2 regions of the Bradyrhizobium sp. CW1 genome follow, and region 1 is predicted to be linked to the other one. Evidence: predicted binding sites of a transcription regulator. Region 1 holds the regulator's gene; the other holds the start of a gene.
What was found. Region 1 encodes LexA, which represses DNA repair genes until DNA is damaged. Its sites were predicted from a motif close to TGTTCNNNNTGTGTTCNG; they were not measured.
Positions count from the first base shown of each region.

Region 1 (3,387 bases):
TCGTGCTGGGCAAAACCTACCTCACCAAGCAGGCCTCTCTTCTTCTTGAATTCGCGAGGACAACTTCAGATTCGGACCTTTCCGCCAAGCTTGTGAGCAAGGCCGCCGACCTGAAATCCCAAGCCGACCCGCTGCCCGACAAGGATCAGGGATCCAAGGCGCCCGACGTAACTCCCGGGCAGGCAGGGAGCTGATCGATTCAGGCCATGGCGCGTTCTCGCCTTGCCATGATTTTCGTCGCTTCCATGACCACTCTCCTGCCGATCTGTGACCTCCTTCGGATCATGCCGCGACGCGCTTGATCCTGCCTTCCGGAACAATGTGAAGGGGCGGGATGACTGTGCCTGCTCAGCCGCTTTTGCCTCTGCGCCTGCGCTCGGCTAGAAGACGTGCGGAACATTCGCCCGAACGTGCCGAGCAGGAGTTTTCGCCGTGGCCTTGATGCCGGTTTCTGACGCGCTTGCCGCGGTGCTGGCGGGTGCAGAGCCGCTGCCGGAAGAAATGATTTCCCTCGACGAGGCCTACCATCGCGTGCTCGCGCGTGACGTCGTGGCGCGGCGCACGCAGCCGCCGCAAGCGATGTCGGCGATGGACGGCTACGCGGTGCGCGCGGCCGACGCCGCGACGATCGATTCGGAGCTCACCGTCATCGGCGAAGTCGCAGCGGGCCGACCGTTCGAGGGGACGGTCGGAGCCGGCGAGGCCGTGCGGATCTTCACCGGCGGCGTCATTCCCTTTGGCGCGGACGCCGTCGTGATCCAGGAGGACACGGTCGCCGCCGGCAAGCGCATCACGATCAAGGAAGCCGCGATCGCCGGCCGGCACATCCGCCCCGCCGGCGTCGATTTCCGCGAGGGCGACGTGCTCCTGCGCAAGGGAAGCCGTCTGACCGAGCGAGACCTCGCGCTCGCCGCCGGGATGAATCATCCGCACCTTGCCGTTGTCAGGCGTCCGAAGGTCGCGATTCTCGCCACCGGCGACGAGCTGGTGATGCCGGGCACCACGCCCGGCCACGGCCAGATCGTCTATTCCAACGGCTACGCCCTGCACGCGCTCGCCCGCAGCGAGGGCGCCGAGACCATCGACCTCGGTATTGCCGCCGACACGCTCGAGGCCACCACCGCCGGCATCCGCCGCGCCCGCGAGAGCGGCGCCGACGTCCTGATCACGACCGGCGGCGCATCGGTCGGCGACCACGATCTGGTCCAGCAGGCACTGCGGGACGAAGGCATCGCGATGGCGTTCTGGAAGATCGCGATGCGGCCAGGCAAGCCGATGATGCACGGGCGACTCGGCGCAATGGGTGTGATCGGCCTGCCGGGCAATCCCGTATCGTCCTACGTGTGCGCTTTCCTGTTCATGGTGCCGCTGATTCGCGCCCTGTCGGGCCGTTCAGTGATTCACCATCGCCGTGAACGCGCCGTGCTCGGCCGCGACGTCGGCGCCAACGACCAGCGCGAGGACTATCTGCGCGCGCATCTTGAGGAGCGTGACGATGGCACACGCGTCGTTGTTCCCGTCAATCATCAGGACTCTTCGCTGCTTGCGAATCTCGCTGCAGCACAGGTACTTCTCGTCCGCGCACCATTCGCGCCGAAGGCCGAAGCCGGCACGGCTTGCGAAGTGTTGCGGCTCCCCGTCTGAGCGCCCCCGCAACGCGCGTTCCGCGCACTTTGCTCTGTTCACGGTAAATTAAGCAGTTGCGGAACATGTATCGAACATATAGTGTCTGTTCATGATTTGTTTCGAGCATGCAGCGGCTTATGGCCGAATTCAGCGTCTCGGAATCGGACGACATCAACCGGGGGACTTTGGTCGAGATGTTAACGCGCAAACAATACGAGCTTCTGCGGTTCATCAGTGAACGTCTGAAGGAAAGCGGCGTGCCGCCCTCCTTCGACGAGATGAAGGATGCGCTCGATCTGCGCTCGAAGTCGGGCATCCATCGCCTGATCACGGCGCTCGAGGAGCGTGGCTTCATCCGACGCCTGCCCAACCGCGCCCGTGCGATTGAAGTCATCAAGCTGCCGGAGCTCCAGGCAGCCGCTGGCAGCCGCCGCGGCTTCACGCCGAGCGTCATCGAGGGCAATCTCGGCAAGGTGCGTGCGAGCGCGAGCCTGCCCGCTGACGAGGGCGAACGTCCCGTCGCGGTGCCGGTGATGGGCCGCATCGCGGCCGGCACGCCGATCGAGGCGTTGCAGACCCGCAGCCATACTATCAGCGTACCGCCTGACATGCTCGGCTCGGGCGAGCATTACGCGCTGGAAGTGCGCGGCGACTCGATGGTCGAAGCCGGCATTCTCGACGGCGACATGGCCCTGATCCAGCGCAACGAGAGCGCCGATACCGGCGACATCGTGGTGGCGCTGATCGACGACGAGGAAGCGACGCTGAAGCGCTTCCGCCGTCGCGGCGCCTCGATCGCGCTCGAGCCCGCCAACGCGGCCTATGAGGTCCGCATCCTGCCGCCCAACCGGGTGAAGATTCAGGGCAAGCTGATCGGGCTTTACCGGAAGTACTGATACCGGGAGTCCTTTCTATCGGCAGTACTTCATATCGGAAGCACTTCATGCCGGAGGTGCTTGGCGCCTCGCGCGCTTCCGATCGGCATCGCCGGTCAGAGATTGGAGCGGATCATCGTCCGCTCCGGCTGGATAGCCTTTCTGGTTCTGCACAGACTATCCGGCCCCTCCTCCAACGCTGGCTCCTCGCCACGCCGACGAAGCAGCACCGCTTCAAGCAGCACCGCTTCGCGGCTCGGTTGTTCGAGGAAACAGCGACCAGCGGTCAAGTTCGGCCGTTGCAGCCAAGTTGGCAATGTTCGCGTACGCGCCTCCCGAATGCATCGCGGCGAGCTTTGTTCCTATTGAATTCGGGAAAGATAATGTGATCGCGGCTTGCGGAAGCCAGCCGCAGATTTGCCCACAACCAAGCACAGCGTTCGTGCTTCCACTCTGATAGAGGCCTGCGCCTCGATAAGAGACGCGGGTTGCTATCCCAGCATGAGGAGCACCCGATGTGTGACTACAGCCTACATGCCGTCGCGTCGCGCCCCGCCGAAGTCGGCGAGACGATCGTCACGACAAGCTTCCGCGGCACCTCGACGCGCGGCTTCGCCTCTGCAGCCGATCCGTCCGTCGCCGTCTGCCTGCTGCCGGGGACGGAGCTCGCCTTCGCCGACGACGTCCGCTACGACAATCGCTGGATCTGGACGCGCACCATCAATTCCCGCGTCGGCAAGTTCGGCAAGATCGATCCGCACGTTCCCGACCGCCATCATGATGCGATCGAATTCCCCGACGGCAAATACGTGCTGGTGACGCAGCTCGTCGAAGGCCAGCGCGCGACGGTGCTGCAACTGCCGGTGACTCAGTCGGTCACCGAGCG
Region 1 is NZ_CP064684.1:3,847,619-3,851,005, reverse strand. Features, by position in the region: gene IVB54_RS18860 (hypothetical protein) at 3-194, shown strand; gene glp (gephyrin-like molybdotransferase Glp) at 433-1,644, shown strand; gene lexA (transcriptional repressor LexA) at 1,821-2,522, shown strand; gene IVB54_RS18845 (hypothetical protein) at 3,017-3,387, shown strand, end outside.

Region 2 (3,387 bases), 3.2 Mb from region 1:
CGTCAGGTGAATTTGGCGCCGGTCTTCAACGGCACGCCGCGCAGAAAGTCCGCGGCCTGCATGCGTGCCTTGCCTTCGCGCTGGAGCTCGATCAGACGGATTGCACCCTCGCCGCAGGCGATGGTGAGGTGATCGTCGAGCACCTCGCCGGGTGCGCCCGTGCCTTTCGCCAGCTCGCAGCGCAGGATCTTGACCCGCGCATTCTCAAGTTCGGCCCAGGCGCCGGGAAACGGCGACAGGCCGTGGATATGGCGCAGCACCTCGCGCGCGGGCCTGGTCCAGTCGATCCGCGCCTCGGCCTTGTCGATCTTGGCGGCATAGGTGACGCCGTCCTCGCTCTGCTGCTTCAGCTGAAGCCCGCCGCGCGCCAGCGCGGCCATGGCGCGCACCATCAGATCGGCACCGAGCCGCGACAGACGATCGTGCAGATCGAGCGCGGTCATGTTGTCCGTGATCGCGAGCCGTTCCGCCATAGCGACGTCGCCGGTGTCGAGGCCAACATCCATCTTCATCACCATCACGCCGCTCTCGGCATCGCCGGCCATGATCGCGCGGTTGATGGGAGCGGCACCGCGCCAGCGTGGCAGCAGCGAGGCGTGCAGGTTGTAGCAGCCGAGCTTTGGCGCATCGAGGATCGCCTGCGGCAGGATCATGCCATAGGCGACGACGACGGCCGCATCGGCGTCAAAGGCGCGAAACTCTTCCAGCGCCTCCGGCGTTTTCAAAGTCTTCGGCGTCAGCACGGGCACACCGAGCTTTCGCGCGGCCTCTTCCACCGGGGTCGGCTGCAATTGCAGCCCGCGCCGTCCGCCGGGCTTCGGCGCGCGCGTGTACACGGCCGCGATCTCGTGGCCATGCGCGACGAGCTCGAGCAGCGTCGGCACGGAGAAATCGGGCGTGCCCATGAAGATCAGGCGGAGGGGCATCGACAGAGAACCTCACTCCGCGCGCTTGGCGGCTTTCTCGAACTTCTTCAGCACGCGGTCGCGCTTGAGCTTTGACAGATAGTCGACGAACAGCACGCCGTTGAGATGGTCGATCTCGTGCTGGATGCAGGTGGCGTAGAGGCCTTCGGCGTCCTCCTCGTGCACCTTGCCGTCGAGATCGGTGTAGCGCACCCGCACCTTCGCAGGGCGCTCGACCTCCTCGTAATATTCGGGGATCGACAGGCAGCCTTCCTCGTAGACCGACAGGTCCTCCGAAGAGGCGATGATTTCCGGATTGATGAAGACGCGCGGCTCGGGCTTGGTCTCGCCGTCCTGGTCGGGCTTGGCGAGGTCCATGGTGATCAGCCGCAACGGCTGCGCGATCTGGATCGCCGCGAGCCCGATGCCGGGCGCGTCGTACATGGTCTCGAACATGTCGTCGGCAAGCTTGCGGATCTCCGGCGTGACCTTCTCGATCGGCTTGGAGACCAGACGCAGCTGCTTGTCGGGCAGGATGATGATTTCTCTGAGGGCCATGGCCGCGATTTAAGCCGCGCGTTCGATGCGGTCAATGCGGCCGGGAACCCCGTTAACCCTCCGCTAACCATAAAACTTCAGGTTTCGTTAACCATAAAAATTAACAGAGCATTTACCATAAATGTTCGCTATTCGTTCGTGTCTCGAAGCGAATCGGCTAGAAGCAGGGGCATGAACGAGATCATTTTCATGCTTGGCGACTGGCCGGTGCGCACCGTGGACGCGCTGATCGGCTTCGGCGCCCTGGTCCTTATCCTGCTGCTCGTGATTGCCGTCGTGATCGCGCGGTCAGGGCGGCGCGGCGCGGAACTCGCGATGGCCAACGCCATCCGCGCCGACGAGCTCGAGGAGCGCATCAGCCAGATGCTGCACGCCCAGAGCGAGGCTTCGGGGCGAGTCGACGCCATGACCCAGACGCTGGCCGGCCGCCAGGCCGACATGGCGCGCGCGGTCAACGAGCGGCTGGATTCGGTGACCCACCGCGTCGGCCAGTCCATGGAGCACTCGACCCGCAACACCATGGAGAGCCTGCACGCGCTGCACGAGCGGCTCGGCATCATCGACAGCGCGCACAAGAACCTCACCGACCTCACCACGCAGGTGACGACCCTGCGCGACGTGCTCGCCAACAAGCAGTCGCGCGGCGCCTTCGGTCAGGCGCGGATGGAAGCGATCGTCCAGGACGGTCTGCCGAAGGGCGCCTACGAGTTCCAGTTCACGCTCTCGACCGGCAAGCGTCCGGACTGCGTCGTGTTCCTGCCCGACCAGCGTCCGCTCTGCATCGACGCGAAATTTCCGCTGGAGGCGATGACCGCGCTGCATGATGCGCGCACCGACGAGGAAAAGCGCATCGCCACGCAGCGGCTGCGCGGTGACGTGATGAAGCATGTCAGCGACATCGCCGAAAAATATCTCGTCGCCGGCGAGACCCAGGAAATGGCGTTGATGTTCGTGCCGTCGGAATCGGTCTACGCCGAGATCCACGACGGTTTCGACGACGTGATCCAGAAGGCGTATCGCGCCCGCGTCGTGCTGGTGTCGCCGTCGCTTTTGATGCTCGCAATCCAGGTGATGCAGCAGATCATGAAGGACGCGCGCATGCGCGATGCCGCCGACCAGATCCAGACCGAAGTGATCAAGCTCGGCGACGACCTCGGCCGCCTGCGCGATCGCGTGCTGAAATTGCAGAAGCACTTTGCCGACGCGAACGAGGACGTCCGCCAGATCCTGATCTCCGCCGACAAGATCGAGAAGCGCGCGGGGCGCATCGAAGAGCTCGATTTCAGCAAGAGCGATGCCCCCGAAGCCCCGCATCTCGTGGCGACCGGCGCTGCCGAGTTGTTCCCGAGGAAGCTCCAGGCGGGGGAGTAGAATATAGAACACACTGTCGTCGCCCGGCTTGACCGGGCGACCCAGTATCCCAGAGACGGCAGATGGGCGGGCGCTGCTACTACGTGTACATTCTCGCCAGCAAGATGGGCGACACGCTCTACATTGGCGTAACGAACGATCTCATCCGCCGTGTGGCCGAACACAAATTGCAGTTAGTCGAGAGCTTCACGAAGGAATAGGGCGTTGTGAAGCTAGTCTATTTCGAGCAATTCGATGATCCCGAGAATGCGATAAAACGCGAGAAGCGCCTGAAAAAATGGACGCGCGCCTGGAAGATTGCGCTGATCGAGAAGGATAATCCCGATTGGAACGATCTCTATGCGGAGATCGCGGGCCCTCCATAACTCCGGCCTCTGGAATACTGGGTCGCCCGGTCAAGCCGGGCGACGACACCTCACTTGTGGCTCTCAGAATCTGCTAACACCACCCCATGACCGCACCCGACGCGACCTCCCCTGCCGGCCCCGGCACGGCCCCCACCTCCTGGCGTGACAGCCTTGCCGTTTACCTGCAGCCGCGGGTGCTGATCGTG
Region 2 is NZ_CP064684.1:598,229-601,615, reverse strand. Features, by position in the region: gene fmt (methionyl-tRNA formyltransferase) at 3-926, opposite strand; gene def (peptide deformylase) at 939-1,463, opposite strand; gene rmuC (DNA recombination protein RmuC) at 1,635-2,834, shown strand; partial or broken gene IVB54_RS02765 (GIY-YIG nuclease family protein) at 2,897-3,199, shown strand; gene IVB54_RS02760 (MFS transporter) at 3,286-3,387, shown strand, end outside.
Region 2: rmuC (DNA recombination protein RmuC) is a predicted target of LexA. The motif match lies at 1,586-1,603, and genes of this name have one in related genera.